DNA from 2 places in the Streptomyces sp. V4I23 genome. Region 1 is predicted to be linked to the other one. Evidence: riboswitches for the same ligand, from Rfam matches in the RefSeq annotation. Region 1 holds a riboswitch; the other holds the start of a gene.
The links. A riboswitch is a leader RNA that binds a small molecule or an ion and turns the genes downstream of it on or off. The one in region 1 is predicted to bind S-adenosylmethionine.
Positions count from the first base shown of each region.

Region 1 (9,423 bases):
CGAAGCGTGTGAGGTTGCCGCAGAGTGTGCAGCGCCACCTGGTCTCGGCGGTAGGCCAGGGAACCGTCGTCATCGTGCCGTCCTCTTCCGTCGTGCGGGTCCTGTGCCGCGGTGCGCCCTCGAACTGCGGATGTACTGCCTGTAACCCTACGGGCATGGGGGCACCCGATGCTCACGCGGACCGGAGCTCGAGGGAGGGCGCCGTGGTCACGGCGAGGCACTCTGTACCGTTCGGTCCCGCTACGCCATGCTCTGTCCATGATCAGTAGGTGGGGCAGGGCACGGGACATGGTCCGGGAGGCGGCGAAGGGGCCGGTCGTCACCTACGGCCTGATCGCACTGTGCTGCGCGATCTTCGTCGTCAGCCCGGTCTCCGGCCTCGACCCCTCCCACGGGCTCGGCGACGCCCTGCTCGCGGCGCAGGAGGCGTACTTCGAACGCTGGGGCGTGATCCCGGCGGACCTCCTGACCGGATCGCCCCGCGCGCTCCTGACGCCCTTCACCGCCCTGTTCATCCACGGCAGCTGGCTGCACCTGCTGGGGAACATGCTCTTCCTCTACGTCTTCGGCACGATGGCCGAAGAACGCATGGGGCGTGCGGAGTTCGCCCTCTTCTACCTGGGCGCCGGCTACGTGGCCCTGCTCGCGTACGCGGTGGCCAACGCGGAATCCGCGCAGACGCTGGTGGGCGCGTCCGGGGCGATCTCGGGAGTGCTGGGCGCGTTCCTGTTCCTGTTCCCGAAGGCGCGGGTGACGAGCCTGTACCCGTTCCTCTTCTTCCTGCCGCTGCGATTCCCGGCGTGGGCGGTGCTGATCTTCTGGTTCGTCCTTCAGTGGCTGGCGGCCCAGAAGGCGCGGCAGCGGCCCGGGGGTCGCGTACCTGGCGCACCTCGCGGGGTTCTCGGCGGGCTTCCTCTACGCCTGGGGCCGATTCCGGGGTGGGACTAGAGTGAGGACATCTGCAGCGGCCACCGAGGGAGAAAGCCAACCGTGATCACCGCGATCGTGCTCATCAAGACCAGTGTGGACCGCATCCCCGAGATCGCCGAGTCGATCGCGGCGCTGGACAGCGTCAGCGAGGTCTTCTCCGTGACCGGCACGTACGACCTGATCGCCATGGTGCGCGTGGCGAAGCACGACGACCTGGCGGACGTGATTCCGGGCCGCATCAGCAAGATCCCGGGCGTCGAGGCGACGGACACGCACGTGGCGTTCCGCACGTACTCGCAGCACGATCTGGAGGCTGCGTTCGCGATCGGCCTCGACGCGTAGCGCTTGGGGGCACCTCCCATGCCCGCAGGGCTATGGGGGAGGGCGGCGCACCCGGCTGCGCCGCCCCCTGACTCAGACCGCGGGGACGCAGCGGCCGTCCTCCGTGCGGTACGTCCACTTCGCGCCCTCGCGCACCAGCTCCCGCACCGCCCCCACGAAACGCTCCACATGCTCGTCCGGCGTGCCCGCGCCGAAGCTCACGCGGATCGCGTTCAGCGACTGCTCCCCCGGCTCCGCCTCCGGCGCACCGCACTCGCCGACCTCCTGCGGGTCGCTGCCGAGCAGCGTGCGCACCAGCGGGTGGGCGCAGAACAGGCCGTCCCGGACGCCGATCCCGTACTCCGCCGACAGCGCCGCCGCGAAGTGCGAGCTGTTCCAGCCGTCCACCACGAACGAGATGACGCCGACGCGCGGCGCGTCGTCGCCGAAGAGCGACAGGACGCGGACCTGCGGCACCTCCGCCAGCCCCTCGCGCACCTTCGCGATCAGGTGCTGCTCGCGCTCGACCAGCGTGTCGAAGCCGGCCTCCGTGAGCGCCTTGCAGGCGGACGCGATCGAGTAGACGCCGATCACGTTCGGCGAACCGGCCTCGTGGCGCGCGGCCGTCGTGTGCCACTCGACGTCCACGCCGCCGTCCGCGCGCCGCGCCACCTTCCGCGACGCGCCGCCGCCCGCCAGGTACGGCTCCGCGTCCTGGAGCCAGTCGGCGCGGCCGGCCAGCACGCCGGAACCGAACGGCGCGTACAGCTTGTGCCCCGAGAACGCGACCCAGTCGACGTCCAACTCCCGTACGGACACGAGGTGGTGGGGCGCGAGCTGGGCGGCGTCCAGCACGATGCGCGCACCGTGCGCATGGGCAGCGGCGGCGAGTTCCTTCACGGGCCACAGCTCACCGGTCACGTTCGACGCACCGGTCACGCACACCAGCGCCGGACCGTAAGGGTCGCGCTCGGCGAGCGCGTGCTCCAGCGTCCGTACCGCCTCTTCCGGGGTGCGCGGCGCATTCAGGTACGTCACGCGCGCATCACTCCACGGCAGCAGCGACGCGTGGTGCTCGGTCTCGAAGACGAAGACCTGGCAGTCGGTGGGGAGCACGGCGGCGAGCAGGTTCAGCGAGTCCGTGGTGGAGCGGGTGAAGACGACCTGGTCACCGTCCCGGCAGTCGAGGAAGGAGTGGACGGTGGCCCGGCTGTTCTCGAACAGGTCGGTGGACAGCTGCGAGAGGTATCCGGCGCCCCGGTGCACGCTGCCGTAGTAGGGGGCGTACGCGGCGACGTCGTCCCACACGCGCTGGAGCGCCGGGGCGCTGGCCGCGTAGTCGAGGGCGGCGTACGTGACCTCGCCGCCGGTCACGAGCGGGACGGTGACGTCCCGGCCGAGGACGGGCAGCGGCGCGGAGCAGCAGGGGTCGCAGTCGGCGGCGGCAGCGGCGGAGGCGGTGGCGGCGGCGGAGGCGGTGGCGGTGGCGGCGGCGGCGACAGGGCGTGCGGACATGACGGTATCTCCCGGCAGGAAAAGGCGAGTTGGCTTCGACAGGCCCCGCGACGGCGCAACAGCGCAGCTGTGCAACGGCGTACGGGGAAAGACCTCGACGCGCGGACATCCCGCACGGAGGTGTGGTGAAGAAGGGGCGGAACGCCCTATCGCATTCGCTTGCTCACGAGACAGCTCCTCGAGGACCAGGACCCCAGGGCTGGAAGGGGTCCGCGCTTGCCACAGACCTCGCTGCCTGCGGCCTGGTCTTCACCCGGGGCACCCCGCCACGGACGGAGGGTTGCCGGACAGCGGGCCGGGGCCGTAATCGCTGTCACTCATGACCTTGGAGAGCATCCTGCCATACGTCTCGGATGGCGCAAGGCCGCGGTCCGCATAGTGGACCGCGCCCTTGCCGGACTCACCCGTGGTGCGTCGTTCCGCCGGACGTCACGCGTTGCTCGCCGTCACCCAGCGCTCCAGCGCCGCCCGCGCCGCGCCCGAGTCGATCGACTGCGCCGCCCGCGCGATACCGGCCGCCAGCTGTTCGTTCAGCGTGCCGTCGGTCGGCTCCAGCGCCGCCAGCGCTGCCGCCGAGTTGAGCAGGACGGCGTCCCGCACCGGGCCGGTCTCGCCGCCGAGCAGGCGGCGCGCCACGTCGGCGTTGTACGAGGCGTCGGCGCCGCGCAGGGCCTCCACGGGCACCAGGTCGATACCGAGGTCCCGCGGGTCGAACGCCTCCTCGGTCACCTCGCCGTCCCGGACCCTCCACACGCGGGACGTCGCGGTCGTGGTGAGCTCGTCCAGCCCGTCGTCGCCGCGGAACACCAGCGCGGAGGAGCCGCGCTCGGCGAGGACGCCGGCGACGATGGGCGCCATCCGGGCGTCGGCGACGCCGGTGGCCTGGGCCCTGACCTTGGCCGGGTTGGTGAGCGGGCCCAGGAAGTTGAAGACGGTGCGGATGCCGAGTTCCTTGCGGGCCATGGCGACATGGCGCAGTGCCGGGTGGAACTTCACCGCGAAGCAGAAGGTGATCCCGGCCTCCTCGGCGACCTCGGCCACGCGCTGCGGGGTCAGCTCCAGATTGACGCCGAGCTTCTCCAGGACGTCCGAGGCCCCGCTCGCCGACGAGGCGGCCCGGTTGCCGTGCTTGACCACCTTCGCGCCCGTACCGGCGACGACGATCGCGGACATGGTGGAGATGTTGACCGTCTTCGCGCCGTCGCCGCCGGTGCCGACGATGTCGACACTGGGGCCGGGGACCTCGATGAGGTTGGCGTGCTCGTACATGGTCCGTACGAGGCCCGAGATCTCCTCGACGGTCTCGCCCTTGGCCCGCAGGGCCACCGCGAAGCCGGCGATCTGCGCGTCGGTGGCCTCGCCGCTGAGGATGCGGTCCATGGCCCACGCGGTGGCGTCGGCACTCTGGTCGCGGTTGTCGAGGAGGGCGTTCAGCACGCTCGGCCAGGAGTGGGCCGCCACGCTGTCGCCGCCAACCGGGGTCACAACGTTCATGGTCCACTCCTGGGTCCACAAGCCGATAAGGATGGCACCCACCCTATCCAGCCCCGGGGCACAGCGAAGGGCCCCGTCCATTCGATGGACGGGGCCCGCGCTGTGGCGACCGACAGGTCAGGTGATCAGTGGTGGCCGTGGCCGCTGGTGATCTCCTTGTACTCGTCGACCGTGGGCTTGGCGACCTGGTTGTCGCCGCCGTAGTAGCCCTTGCTGAGCTTGACGCGCAGCTTCTCCATACGGCCGATCTTGCGGCGCACACCGTTCTCGTCGACCGTCGGGCCGATCTCGGCGGGCTTGTACTGCTCGTGCGCGGTCAGCTTGTACCGGTCGGCCTGCGACAGCGGCTCGTGGATCTCGACGAACTCACCGTGCGGCAGGCGCTTGATGATGCCGGACTCGCGTCCGTGCAGCACCTTCTCCTTGTCACGCCGCTGCAGACCCAGGCAGATCCGCTTCGTGATGATGAAGGCGAGAACCGGTCCGACGAAGTAGGTGATCCGGACGAACCAGGTGATCGAGTTGATCGACAGGTGGAAGTGCGTGGCGAAGATGTCGTTTCCACCGCCGAGCAGCATGATCACATAGCCGGTGACCCAGGCGACGCCCAGGGCGGTACGGGTCGGCGCGTTGCGCGGGCGGTCCAGGATGTGGTGCTCGCGCTTGTCGCCGGTGATCCAGGACTCGATGAACGGGTAGACGGCGATCGCCCCGAGGACCAGACCGAAGAGGACCAGCGGGATGAACACGCCCAGGACGAGCGTGTGACCCCACAGGTTGATCTCCCAGCCCGGCATCACACGGATCAGACCCTCGGCGAAGCCCATGTACCAGTCGGGCTGGGCACCGGTGGACACCTGGTCCGGGCGGTACGGGCCGAGCGCCCACACCGGGTTGATCGTGAACAGGCCGGCGATGATCGCGATGACACCGAAGACCAGGAAGAAGAAGCCTCCGGCCTTGGCCATGTACACCGGCAGCAGGGGCATGCCGACGACGTTCTTGTTCGTGCGGCCGGGGCCCGCGAACTGCGTGTGCTTGTGGTAGAAGACCAGGATCAGGTGCGCCACCACGAGGCCGAGCATGATGCCCGGCAGCAGCAGGATGTGGATCGAGTAGAACCGGGCCACCATGTCGTGGCCGGGGAACTCGCCGCCGAACAGGAACATCGAGATGTACGTGCCGACGATCGGCGTGGACAGGATCGCGCCCTGCGTGAAGCGGACACCGGTGCCGGAGAGCAGGTCGTCGGGCAGCGAGTAACCGGTGAAACCGGTGAACATGCCGAGGACGAACAGCAGGAAGCCGAACAGCCAGTTGATCTCACGCGGCTTGCGGAACGCGCCGGTGAAGAACACGCGCATCATGTGCACGAACATGGCGGCGAGGAAGATCAGCGCGGCCCAGTGGTGGATCTGCCGGATGAGCAGACCACCGCGGACGTCGAAGCTGATGTCCAGGGTCGAGGCGTACGCCTCTGTCATGCGGATGCCCTGCATCGGCACGTACGAGCCGTGGTACTCGATCTCGTTCATGCTCGGGTGGAAGAACAGCGTCAGGTACACACCCGTGAGGATGATGATGATGAAGCTGTAGAGCGCGATCTCACCCAGCATGAAGGACCAGTGGTCCGGGAAGATCTTCCGCATGTTGGCCTTGGCCAGGGAGTAGATCCCGAGCCGGCCGTCCGCCCAGTCGGCCACCCGCTCGCCGGCGGGCGCCTTCTTCTGCGTATCCGTCTGTGTACTCATCCGCGCTCCCAGAAGGCAGGACCGACAGGCTCTTCGAAGTCGCCGAGCGCCTCGAGGTTGCCCTCGGCGTTCACACCGATCCGCAGCTGCGGAAGGGGGTGACCGGCCGGGCCGAAGATGACGCGGGCGCCGTCGGAGAGGTCGAAGGTGGACTGGTGGCACGGGCAGAGGACGTGGTGCGTCTGCTGCTCGTACAGGCTGACCGGGCAGCCGACGTGGGTGCAGATCTTCGAGTAGGCGACGATGCCGTCGTGCGACCACTCGAGCTCGCGCTTGTCCTTGATGTCCTCCGGCTGAATGCGGACGAGCATCAGGGCGGCCTTGGCGATCTCGGTGTTGAACTCGTGGTCGCTCTCCTCCAGGCCCTCGGGCATGGCGAAGGTCAGCGACCCGACCGCGACGTCCTCGGGACGGAGCGGCTCGTTCGTGTTCATGTTGATGAGGGTCTTGCCCTTGGCCCACAGCGTGTGGCGGAGCTTGTCCTCGGGCAGCGGGCCGAGCTCGCGCAGCAGCACCACACCGGAGAGCGGCACCATGGCCAGCGCGCCGAACATGGTGTTGCGGATCAGCTTGCGGCGGCCGATCGCGGACTCACGCGCACCGTCGGCGAAGTCCGACATGACCTTGGCCTTGACCTCGGGCGCGGCCTCGATCGCGTGCCGGTCGTCGGCGACCTCGACGTCGGACATCAGGGTGCGCGCCCAGTGCACGGCGCCGGCGCCGATGCAGAAGAGCGCGAGACCCAGGGTCACACCCAGCGCGAAGTTCAGCGCGCTGATGTGACCGAGCGGCCAGATGTAGACGATCGTCTTGACGTCGAAGATCACGAACGAGGCGATGAAGCCGATCGTGGAGAGCATCGACAGCGTGAACAGGAAGGCGACGGTGCGCTCGGAGCGCTTGGCCGCACGCTCGTCGATGTCCTGGACGCGCGGCTTGTGGGCCGGCAGTCCGGGGTCGGCGAACGGGTCCTCGTCACGCTGTGCGACGGCCGTGCCGCCTCCGTGAGCCGCGTCGTGCGCGGTGCCCTGCCCTGCCGGCAGGTTCTCTTCTGAATTCTCTTGGCTACTCATGACTTCTTGGCCTTAGCGGTGTGGGCCGCAACCCAGACGGCAACAGCGATCAGCGAACCCAGACCGAAGATCCAGCCGAACAGACCCTCGCTCACGGGGCCGAGGCCACCGAGGGCGAAGCCGCCGGGGGTCGGGGTCTCGTCACCGTTCACGGAGTTGACGTACGCGATGATGTCCCGCTTCTGCTGCTGGGGCATCGTGGTGTCGGGGAAGGACGGCATGTTCTGCGGGCCGGTCTGCATGGCCTCGTAGAGATGCTTCGCGCTGACGCCTTCGAGGCTCGGGGCGTACTTGCCGTCGGTCAGGGCGCCGCCCTCACCGGTGAAGTTGTGGCACTGCGCACAGTTGGTGCGGAACAGATCGCCACCCTTGGCGATGTCCGCGCCCTCGGGGCTGTAGTCCTTCTCGGTCGGCGTGATCGGGCCGGCACCCAGGGAGGCGACGTACGCAGCGAGCTGGTCGATCTCCTTCTGGGTGTAGATGACCTTCTTCTTCGGCACCTGCGCGCCGGGCTGCTGGGCGGGCATGCGTCCGGTGCCGACCTGGAAGTCGACAGCGGCGGAGCCGACGCCGACCAGAGGCGGGCCGTCGGAGGTGCCCTGACCGCCGGTTCCGTGGCAGCTGGCGCAGCCGACGGTGTAGAGCTTCTGGCCCTCCTTGATGGCGAGGGACTGGGCGGTTACATCGGCCTGCGCCTTGTCCGCGGGTGCGAACGCGGCGTACAGCCCCCCAGTGGCCGCCAGCGCGAGGAGTAGGACGACGACCGCCGCCAGCGGATGGCGTCGTCGTGCGGAGAGCTTTTTCACGGATTACCCCGGTGTCAGGATCTTCTGCGTCGATGCTTCTGGACTATGTCTGCTTCAGGCGGCTTCCGCTCGGTGCGTGCCGCCCGCGCCGATTACTTGATCATGTAGATCGTGGCGAAGAGGCCGATCCAGACGACATCGACGAAGTGCCAGTAGTAGGACACGACGATGGCGGCGGTTGCCTGCTCGTGGGTGAATCTCCTGGCCGCGTACGTCCTGCCGAGAACCAGCAGGAAGGCGATGAGACCGCCCGTCACGTGGAGGCCGTGGAAGCCGGTGGTCAGGTAGAACACGGAGCCGTACGGGTCGGACGAGAGGGAGAGCCCCTCGTGCTTGACCAGCTCCGTGTACTCGAAGACCTGACCGCCGATGAAGATCGCACCCATCACGAAGGTGATCACGAACCAGGTGCGGAGCTTCTTCACGTCGCCGCGCTCGGCGGCGAAGACGCCGAGCTGGCACGTGAGGGAGGAGAGCACCAGGATCGTGGTGTTCGTCGCCGAGAACGGGAAGTTCAGCGCATCGGCTTTCTCTGCCCAGAACTCGGCACCCGTCACCGATCGCAGGGTGAAGTACATCGCGAAGAGGGCCGCGAAGAACATCAGCTCGGAACTCAGCCAGATGATGGTTCCGACGCTGGTGAGGTTCGGCCGATTGACCGACGGGTGCGCGTGCCCGGTTTCTACTGTCGTTGCTGTCGCCACGCCGACATTATGTCGGTCGCTTATCCCGCCCTCACTCCGGGGGGTGCCGTTCGGTGTGTCAGTGGCACTTGTCCAGCCCGAACGGCCCATCGAAGCCATGTCCGAACCGGTGTTGACAGCCAGTCGGGAGGAGTAGCATCCGCGCCACAAGCTCTGTTCGTACGAGGCGGAGGAACCATGCAGTCGAGCGCCACGGTCCTGGTCTACAGCGACGATGCCAATACCCGCGAGCAGGTCAGGTTGGCAACGGGTCGCAGGCCGGCCGCCGACGTGCCGCCGGTGCGGTTCGTGGAGTGCGCGACCATGCCCGCCGTGCTCAAGGCGCTCGACGAGGGCGGCATCGACGTGTGCGTGCTGGACGGCGAGGCCGTTCCCGCGGGCGGCATGGGCGTGTGCCGGCAGATCAAGGACGAGATCTTCGACTGCCCGCCCGTGCTGCTGCTCATCGGCCGCCCGCAGGACGCCTGGCTGGCGACCTGGAGCCGCGCTGAGGCGGCGGTGACGCTCCCGGTGGAGCCGGTGGAGTTCGCCGAGGCGCTGGCGTCGCTGCTGCGCCGCCGGCTCTCCCACCACGCCGCCTGAGCGGGCCGCCGGCGCCGCCCGAGCTCCGGACGCAGAACGGGACCACCTTCTAGACAGCCGGCCTGAGGCGGGCGGCTACGGCGGCGCTGCCGGTCTCCTGGGGCGTGCCACCGGTCAGGGCGCTGCCCTCGCGCCACTTGTCCCAGGACAGGTTCCAGTCGCCGAAGCCGTTCCCGAAGGTGTCCATTATGTCGCCGTAGCTGTTGACGACCTCGACGATGTCGCCCTCCCGGACCGTATTGAAGAA
Region 1 covers NZ_JAUSZW010000004.1:5,802,434-5,811,856, reverse strand. The annotation lists gene QFZ82_RS28720 (hypothetical protein) at 1-73, opposite strand, end outside; partial or broken gene QFZ82_RS28715 (rhomboid family intramembrane serine protease) at 259-994, shown strand; gene QFZ82_RS28710 (Lrp/AsnC family transcriptional regulator) at 991-1,272, shown strand; gene QFZ82_RS28705 (aminotransferase class V-fold PLP-dependent enzyme) at 1,345-2,766, opposite strand; SAM riboswitch class IV at 2,974-3,091, opposite strand; gene trpD (anthranilate phosphoribosyltransferase) at 3,196-4,260, opposite strand; gene QFZ82_RS28695 (cytochrome bc complex cytochrome b subunit) at 4,386-6,011, opposite strand; gene QFZ82_RS28690 (ubiquinol-cytochrome c reductase iron-sulfur subunit) at 6,008-7,084, opposite strand; gene QFZ82_RS28685 (c-type cytochrome) at 7,081-7,890, opposite strand; gene QFZ82_RS28680 (heme-copper oxidase subunit III) at 7,983-8,594, opposite strand; gene QFZ82_RS28675 (hypothetical protein) at 8,772-9,176, shown strand; gene QFZ82_RS28670 (Ig-like domain-containing protein) at 9,226-9,423, opposite strand, start outside.

Region 2 (9,423 bases), 1.4 Mb from region 1:
AGTCCATGTCGCCGGTGACGGTGGAGGCGACCAGGGTGGTCGTGCCGTGGTGCCGGTGCGTCTGCACGCCCTGGAGCACCTCGTCGGCGGTGCCGGACGTGAAGGAGGCTCCGCCGCCGCCGTGGTTGTGGAGGTCCACGAAGCCGGGGACGATCCAGTGCCCGGACAGGTCGAGCGCGGGGGCGTCGCCGGGTGCGGACGCGGCGATCCTCGTGCCCTCGACGGCGATCCGGCCGTTCTCCACGGTCCCGGTCGGCAGCACCACACGGGCTCCGGCGAGAACGGTGCTCGTGGTGCTTCCGGTGCTGGCGGCCATCAGGCGGTTACCTCCGTGAGTAGATCCCAGGCGAGCAGTCCTGCGCCCAGGCATCCGGCGGTGTCCCCGAGGGCCGCCGGGACGATGTCGGGCAGCTGCTGGAACGTGACGCGTTCCTCGACGGCCGCCCGCAGCGGTGTGAACAAGGTTTCCCCGGCCTCGGCGAGGCCGCCACCGATGATCAGCGTGCGGGGGTCCAGCAGGGTGAGCGCGGTGACGAGCCCGTCGGCGAGCGCGTCCACGGCGTCCTGCCAGACCCGCAGGGCCGCCGGGTCGCCGGACTCTACGGCTTTGGCGCAGTCGGCGGCGTCGGCGCCCGGGTCGCCGGAGGCGGCCGCCCAGGCGCGGGTGACGGCGGAGGCGGAGGCGAGGGTCTCCAGGCAGCCTCGCTGGCCGCAGCCGCACTCGGGGCCGCCGGGCCGGACGACGACGTGGCCGATCTCGCCCGCGCAGCCGTGCGCGCCGGCCTCGATGGTCCCGTCGATGCCGATGGCGCCGGCGATGCCGGTGCCGAGCGGGACGAAGAGGAACCGGTCGGCGCCGCGGCCCGCTCCGATCCGGCCCTCGGCGAGGCCGCCGGTGCGGACGTCGTGGCCGAGGGCGACGGGCACGCCGTCGAGCCGCTCGGCGAGCAGGTCACGGAGGGGGACGTCGCGCCAGCCGAGGTTGGCGGCGTAGACGGCGATGCCGCGTTCGGCGTCGACGATGCCGGGCACGGCGAGTCCGGCGGCCTCGGCCGGGCGGCCGAGGTGCGCGAGTCCGTGGGCGCGGAGGTCCGCCGCGAAGTCGAGGATGGACGCGACGACGGCGTCGGCTCCCCGGTCCCGCCCGGTGGCGCGCCGCGCCTCGTACAGCAGTGTCCCGTCCGCCCCGACCAGGGCGGCCTTCATTCCGGTGCCGCCCACATCGAGGGCGATGACGTGTCTCACGAAGACAGTGTGGCGCGTGGACCGGGAACAGGTCTAGTCCAGTAGAGGGGATTGTTGTCAAGCCATACAAAACCGTGAGTCGTGAGGGGCCGCGCCCTGGCGGGACGTTGTGAAAGCGATACCGGCAATGGTGTAGACCTCATGAGCGAACGTGGAAGAATCGATGCTCGTCTCGCAGGGCGTCACTGGGGACCGACCGGGGCAAATCGACAACTGGCAGCAGAGGGTGGGGGAGTGCCGTGAAGCGGCCCTTCAGAGGTCTGACCGCGGCAGTCGCCGCACTCGGCATGACGGTCGCGCTGAGCGGCTGCGGCAACGAATCCGACCACGTCACCCTCAAGCTGGTGGCCGCCGACTACGACGTCGCCGGCGGCGAGAGCAGCAAGACCTACTGGGCCGACCTCACGGCCGCGTTCGAGGCCGAGAACCCCGGCATCGAGGTCGAGGTCCAGATCGAGTCCTGGAACGACGTCGACCGCAAGGTCGCCGAGATGGTCGAGGCCGGACAGGCCCCCGACATCGCGCAGATCGGCTCCTACGCCGACTACGCGGCCGCCGACAAGCTCTGGTCCGCGGACCAGCTGCTCTCCATCCCCGTGCAGTCCAACTTCCTCGGCCCGCTCACCGCGGCGGGCGAGCAGAAGCGCACCCAGTACGGACTGCCCTTCGTCGCCTCGACCCGGCTGCTCTTCTACAACAAGAAGCTGTTCGCCGAGGCCGGCGTCGAGGACGAGCCGAAGACCTGGGCCGACCTGGAGGAGGCCGCCCGGAAGCTGAAGGCCGGCACCGGCGCCACCTACCCCTTCGCCCTGCCGCTCGGGCCCGAGGAGGCCCAGGCCGAGACGATGATGTGGCTGCTCAGCGGCGGCGACGGCTATACGGACCCGGTCGACAAGTACACGATCGACTCGCAGCGCAACGTCGAGACCTTCCAGTGGCTGAAGGACCACCTCGTCGAGGAGGGCCTGACCGGTCCGGTCGCGCCCGGGAAGCTCAACCGCAAGGACGCCTTCGCGGCGTTCACGCGGGGCGAGGTCGGCATGCTCAACGGCCACCCCTCCCTCATGCAGGCCGCCGAGAAGAAGGGCATCGAGGTCGGCAAGGTCGCCCTGCCGGGCCGGCACGGCGAGGCCAAGGCGTCGATGGGCGTCGCCGACTGGATCATGGGCTTCAAGGAGAACGGGCACCGCAAGGAGATCGGCACGTTCCTCGACTTCGTCTTCACCGACAAGAATGTCCTGGACTTCGCCGACCAGAACGACCTGCTCCCCGTGACCGTCTCCGCCTCCGAGGCGATGGAGCTGGACCCGGCGCACAAGGACCTGAGGGCGTTCCTGCAGGAGCTGCCCGGTTCCGTGCTCCCGCCCGTCGGCAAGACGTCGTGGGCCGCGGTCAGCGAGAGCATCAAGAAGAACATCGGCAAGGCGGTCGAGCCGGGCGGCAGCCCCGCGAGCGTCCTCGGCCGCATCGCCCGCGAGGCCGATGCGGCGGAAGCCGCGGAATAGCCGCGCCCGGGCTGGGTGAGCGGGCACCGATGTCCCCGAGGGTGTCCCCGTGCGCCTCCTCGCGGCGATAGGTTGGAGCGTATGACCGACGAGCCCACGCTGACCGAGCGTGAGCGCGCCGTCCTAGGGGTGGAGCGACGGTCCTGGGCCGGGCCCGGGGCCAAGGAGCGGGCGATCAGGGAGCAGCTGGGGATGTCCCCGGTGCGCTACTACCAGCTCCTCAACGCCCTCCTCGACGACCCGCGCGCCCTCGCCCACGACCCTGTCACCGTCAACCGGCTTCGCCGTGTGAGGGACGCCAGGAGAACTCGCCGATAAGGTCGGATGCATGGGCAGCTCCCCGTACGCACACACTCTGCCGACGCCGTCCACCCCCGCAGGCCGCGACGGGCTCGCGGCACTGCTCGACCGGCCCGCCGGGGCCGTCGTGGCCCTCGATTTCGACGGCACCCTCGCCGAGATCGTGCCCGACCCCGAGCAGGCGCGCGCCCACCCCGCCGCCGTACCGGCGCTGGCCGCCCTCGCCCCGAAGATCGCGTCCGTCGCGGTGATCACGGGCCGGCCCGCCGGGGTCGCCGTGCGCTACGGAGGCTTCGCGGGCGTCGAGGGCCTCGATCACCTGGTGGTTCTCGGGCACTACGGCGCCGAGCGCTGGGACGCCCTCACCGGGACCGTGAACGCGCCCGCGCCGCACCCCGGTGTCGCCGCCGCGCGTGCGGAGCTGCCCGGCTTCCTCGACGGCCACGGTGCCTGGCACGGCACGTGGATCGAGGAGAAGGGCCGGGCCGTCGCGGTGCACACGCGCCGCGCGGAGGATCCGCAGGGCGCCTACGAGGCCCTGCGCGAACCGCTCGCAGCGCTCGCCTCCCGCCACGGCCTGATCCTGGAGCCGGGCCGCATGGTCCTGGAACTGCGCCCGCCGGGCATGGACAAGGGCGTCGCGCTCGCGGAGTACGTGCGGGAGGTGGGCGCCACGGCCGTGCTCTACGCCGGGGACGACCTGGGCGACCTGCCGGCGTACGGCGCGGTCGAGAAGCTGCGGTCGGACGGGGTGCCGGGACTGCTGGTGTGCAGCGGCACCGAGGTCACGGAACTGGCGTCCCGCGCGGATCTGGTGGTGCCGGGGCCGGGGGCCGTGGCGTCGCTGCTGGCGGCGCTGTCGGAACGGGTCTAGCCCTGCGGGCTGCGTTTCCCCACCCCGCCCCTTCCCGTAACCGGGGGCGCTGCCCCCGGACCCGCTCCCTACGCCCTGCGGGCGTGGGGGGACCCCCAGCGCCTCAAGCGCCGGCGGGGCTGGATTTCGCTGCGCGAAATCAGCCGGTCTGGGGGCACCTCCCACGGCCGCCAGGCCGTAGGGGGAGGGCGGAGTGGGGAAACGGCCCCGCGCAGCGGCCACGACCCCCGGGCGTCATGCCCGCAGGGCCTCCAGCTGGTCCAGGAACCAGCGCCGCGGCGGCAGCGACGTCGCCGCCGCCGACAGGCGCTTCGTGCGCTCCGCCCGTTCGGCGTCCGGCATCGTCAGCGCCGCGTGCAGCGCCTCCGCCGTGCCGGTCACGTCGTAGGGGTTGACCGTGATCGCGTCCTCGCCCAGGTCCCAGTACGCCCCCGCCTCCCGGGACAGCACCAGCGCGCACCCCGCGTCCGAGACGACCGGGACCTCCTTGGCGACCAGGTTCATGCCGTCCCGGATGGGGTTGACGAGGGCGACGTCGGCCAGCCGGTACGCGGCGAGCGAGCGGGCGAAGTCGTCCTTGACGTGGACGACGACCGGGGTCCAGCCCGCGGTGCCGTACCGCTCGTTGATCTCGGCGGCGATCCGGGAGACCTCGGCCGTGTAGTCCCGGTAGACCGCGAGGTCCTGCCGCGACGGGTAGGCGAGCGCGATGTGGACGACCCGCTCGCGCCACTCGGGGCGGGTCTCCAGCAGCTCCCGGTACGCCAGCAGACCGCGCACGATGTTCTTGGACAGCTCGGTCCGGTCGACGCGCACGATCGTCCTGCGGCCCTCGCCCACCTGCTCGCGCAGCTGCGCCATCTGTTCCGCCACGTCCGGCCGGTGCGCCCGCTCGCGCAGGAAGCCCGCGTCGGCGCCGAGCCCGTGGACCCCGATCTCCGTCGTGCCGGTGCCGCCGGTGACCCGCTCGCAGCACGCGGCGAACGCGTCCGCCCACCGCTGCGTCAGGAAGCCCAGCCGGTCCGCGCCCAGCATCCCCCGCAGCAGCTCCTCGGCGACGTCGTCCGGCAGCAGCCCGAAGTAGTCCGGGGGCGCCCACGGCGTGTGCGTGAAGTGGCCGATCCGCAGGTCGGGGCGCATCTGGCGCAGCATCCCCGGCACCAGCGCGAGGTGGTAGTCCTGCACGAGGACCGCCGCGCCCTGTGCCGCGTCGGCGGCCAGCGCCTCGGCGAAGGCGCGGTTGTAGGCCCGGTAGGCGTCCCACTGCCGACGGAACTCCCGGTCGAAGACCGGCTCCAGCGGAGTCTGGTAGAGCATGTGGTGCACGAACCACAGCACCGAGTTCGCGATGCCGTTGTACGCGTCGGAGTGGATGGCCGGATCGATGTCGAGCATCCTGACGCCCGGCTCGCTCACCCCGCGCCGCACGGCCTCGCGGTCGCCGTCGCCGAGGGCGGCGCACACCCACAGCGACTGCGCGTCGGAGCCGATCGCGGAGAGGCCGGAGACGAGGCCGCCTCCGCCGCGGCGGGCGTCGAGCCCGCCCTTGCCGTCCGGTGAGTAGGAGACCGGGCCGCGGTTGGAGGCGACGAGGATCTGAGCAGCGTCGGTGACCATGTGGCGAACCTAGCCCGTCCCGTATGGCCTCAAACGTGCGTGCGGCCGCGCCGCGGGTCAGTGTCACGTTTCCGGCCACGGGCGGCCGCGACGGCGACCACGCCCGCCGCGGTCAGGCTGAGTGCGACCCCGCCGAGCAGCCACAGCTGCTCGGCGGTGGAACCGGTGCGGGCCGGCTCACCGGTGTACCGCGGCCCCTCGGCGGCCAGGGCCGGCGCCGTGCCCTGGATCCCGCGCATGACGTCCATGAAGTCGGTGAGGTCCATGAGGTTCATACATAGGAAAGTTAGACAAAAGGGACGGAGGTCCCGGCTTATGCCGCGCGACGCGCCGCGTACTCACCGATCTCGCGCATAGGCGGCCGCTCCTCGGTGTCCACCGGGTGGTCCCGGGGCTCGAATCCGTGCTCGCCGCGCACGAACTGGGTGAGCTCGGGCCGCACCAAATGGCCGCGGGCCAGCCTCAGTTGCGCCGTGCGGTAGATCGTCGCCGCCATCCGGCCAAGGGCCTGCCCGTCCTGGTGGCGGTGCCTGCGCGTGCCCACGTCGACCTGTGCGAGCGCGTCGAGTCCCACCAGGTTGAGGGCGTCCACCAGCAGGCCCAGCTCCACTCCGTAACCGACCGGGAACGGCAGTTGCTCCAGCAGGGAGCGCCGGGCCGCGTACTCGCCGCCCAGCGGCTGGACGAAACCGGCCAGTTGCGGCCAGTGCAGATTCAGCAGCGGCCGCGCCACCAGCTCCGTCACCCGGCCTCCCTGAGCGGGGGCGGAGCCGAGCGGGCGGTCGTACATCGCCTTGACGAACTGCACTTCGGGGTCGGTCAGCAGCGGCCCGACGATCCCGACGACGAAGTCCGGGGAGAACTCGCGCAGGTCCGCGTCGACGAAGCACACGATGTCACCAGTGGTCACCATCAGTGACCGCCAGAGCACATCGCCCTTGCCCGGCACCGCCGGTATGCGCGGCAGGACGGCGTCCCGGTGGACCACCCGCGCGCCCGCCGCGGCGGCCACCTCGGCCGTGCGGTCGCTCGACGCCGAGTCGATCACCACCAGTTCGTCGACCAGCGGAACGGGGCCCGACATCAGCGCGTCGCGTATCGAGGAGACGATCTCCCCGACCGTCTCCTCCTCGTTCAGGGCCGGCAGCACCACGCTCACCGTGGTGTTCTTCTTGGCGGCCAGCAGCCGGCCGAGAGGGCGGTCGGCCACCGACCAGGACCGTCGGGCGAGCCAGCGCTCCACCTCATCCAGCACGTGATCTCCATCTCGCGGATCGGACGACCATCTCAAGCGTCCAGGGGTTCGGTTACAGTCTTGAACAACGCGCATGACCGCCGCATGTCGGGGTCACCGCGCCGACAACCGAATACCGCTCATCCAGAGGGGCAGAGGGACACGGCCCGTTGAAGCCCCGGCAACCCTCCAGCCGATCTCTGCGCACATCGCGCGAGGCTCACGGCTAGGGAAGGTGCCAATTCCGTCTCGCGGCGAGATGCGCCGCGGGGAAGATGAGGAGAAAGGGCCTCGCCTCCATGGCTGTGCAGACTGTCGCCACCACCAACGGCTCCGCTGGTTCCACCGGATCCGTCGACCTGGGCCCCGCCTCCGGGCTCTCCTGCCGCGAGTGCGGCGAGCGGTTCGACCTCGGTCCGATCTTCGCGTGCGAGGTCTGTTTCGGGCCGCTCGAAGTCGCGTACGACGTGCCGAGCGGCGACCCCGAGGCCCTGCGCGAGCGGATCGAGTCCGGCCCCGAGAACATCTGGCGCTACGCCCCGCTGCTGCCCGTCCCGGCCGACGTCGCGGACAAGCCGAACCTGAACCCCGGCTGGACCAAGCTCGTCCAGGCCGACAACCTCGCCCGTGAGCTGGGCGTCGAGGCCGGCAAGCTCTTCGTCAAGGACGACTCCGGCAACCCGACGCACTCCTTCAAGGACCGCGTCGTCGCCCAGGCCCTGGAGGCCGCCCGCGCCTTCGGCTACACCACCCTCTCCTGCTCCTCCACCGGCAACCTCGCGGGCGCGGTCGGCGCCGCGGCGGCCCGCGCCGGCCTCCGCTCCTGCGTGTTCATCCCGCACGACCTGGAGCAGGGCAAGGTCGTCATGGCCGCGGTCTACGGCGGTGAACTGGTTGGCATCGAGGGCAACTACGACGACGTCAACCGCTTCTGCTCCGAGCTCATCGGAGACCCCGCCGGCGAGGGCTGGGGCTTCGTGAACGTCAACCTCCGCCCGTACTACGCCGAGGGCTCCAAGACGCTCGCGTACGAGATCTGCGAGCAGCTCGGCTGGCGGCTGCCCGACCAGATCGTCATCCCGATCGCCTCCGGCTCCCAGCTCACCAAGATCGACAAGGGGCTGCAGGAGCTGATCAAGCTGGGTCTGGTCGAGGACAAGCCCTACAAGATCTTCGGCGCCCAGGCCGAGGGCTGCTCCCCGGTGTCCGTAGCCTTCAAGGCGGGCCACGACGTGGTCAAGCCGCAGAAGCCCGACACCATCGCCAAGTCCCTGGCGATCGGCAACCCGGCCGACGGCCCGTACGTCCTGGACATCTGCCGCCGCACCGGCGGCGCGGTCGAGGACGTCACCGACGAGCAGATCGTGGACGCGATCAAGCTGCTGGCCCGCACGGAGGGCATCTTCACGGAGACCGCCGGCGGCACGACCCTCGGTGTGGCGAAGAAGCTGATCGAGGCCGGTGCCATCGACCCGTCCCTGACCACGGTCGTCGTCAACACGGGTGACGGCCTCAAGACCCTCGACGCGGTGGCGCCCACGACGGGTATGACCGCTGTCATCCGACCCAACCTGGACTCTTTCCGAGAGGCTGGCCTCGCATGAGCGTCAACGTCCGTATCCCCACCATCCTCCGCACGTACACGGGCGGGCAGGCCGAGGTTCCCGCCGAGGGCGCGACCCTGGCCGAGGTCATCGCGGACCTGGAGAAGAACCACACGGGCATCGCGGCCCGCGTCCTGGACGACCAGGGCAAGCTGCGCCGCTTCGTCAACGTGTACGTGAACGACGACGACGTCCGCTTCGAGCAGGGCCTGGAGACGGCGACGCCGGACGGTGCGGGCGTCTCGATCATCCCCGCCGTCGCCGGCGGCTGATCTCCTCCGCGTCACCCCGCGTTATCGGTATTGCCCCCTCCGCGAGAGAAGCGGAGGGGGCAATTCTGCATGGTTGAGCGCGGTAGAGTCTGGGAAGCCCCCTCCGCCGGCCGCTCGGCAATGCGTTCCCGCTCCACAAGAATGCGCCAAAGTAAGCGATCGAATTGCGTCGAAAGTGGCACTTTGCCGGGCCCGACTTGCCCCGGAATTCAATGAATTCGCATGGATCGGCCGATCGGTCCTGCCCAGATTTCTCGTCCGATTGACCTGTTGCAGAGGGCAGTTGGGCAGATACATTCAGCCGCGGTCGACGCGTTCCGGCGCACACCCCTCCTGCTGGGGTGAGGTCTGACCCGGGTCCGCGAAGTGCGGTCCTGTGCAAGGGCCAGTAATAGGGGAGTTAGGCATGGCTCAGGGCACCGTCAAGTGGTTCAACGCGGAGAAGGGGTACGGCTTCATCGCGGTCGACGGTGGTGCGGATGTTTTCGTCCACTACAGTGCGATCCAGATGGACGGATACCGCACCCTTGAAGAGGGTCAGCGAGTCGAGTTCGAGATCTCGCAGGGCCAGAAGGGTCCGCAGGCTGACATGGTCAAGCTCGCCGTCTGATCCAACTGATCCAGGCGCGTTCGGCCACCGACGCACTCACGCACGAGGGGTCCGCATCCCGACAGACCGGGACGCGGGCCCCTCGTGCTTCGTCGCGAGGTCCGCCGTGGCCCTCGCCGTGAGGGCCGCCGTGAGAGCCGCCGTGAGGGCCGCCGGGAGAGC
Region 2 covers NZ_JAUSZW010000004.1:4,373,414-4,382,836, forward strand. The annotation lists gene nagA (N-acetylglucosamine-6-phosphate deacetylase) at 1-316, opposite strand, end outside; gene QFZ82_RS22200 (ROK family protein) at 316-1,245, opposite strand; gene QFZ82_RS22205 (extracellular solute-binding protein) at 1,533-2,750, shown strand; gene QFZ82_RS22210 (DUF3263 domain-containing protein) at 2,832-3,068, shown strand; gene otsB (trehalose-phosphatase) at 3,079-3,924, shown strand; gene QFZ82_RS22220 (trehalose-6-phosphate synthase) at 4,159-5,541, opposite strand; gene QFZ82_RS22225 (hypothetical protein) at 5,571-5,816, opposite strand; gene QFZ82_RS22230 (glucosyl-3-phosphoglycerate synthase) at 5,855-6,796, opposite strand; SAM riboswitch class I at 6,913-7,057, shown strand; gene thrC (threonine synthase) at 7,075-8,379, shown strand; gene QFZ82_RS22240 (MoaD/ThiS family protein) at 8,376-8,651, shown strand; gene QFZ82_RS22245 (cold-shock protein) at 9,058-9,261, shown strand.
Region 2: linked by a shared signal. The riboswitch ahead of thrC (threonine synthase) and the one ahead of QFZ82_RS28705 (aminotransferase class V-fold PLP-dependent enzyme) in region 1 are both predicted to bind S-adenosylmethionine.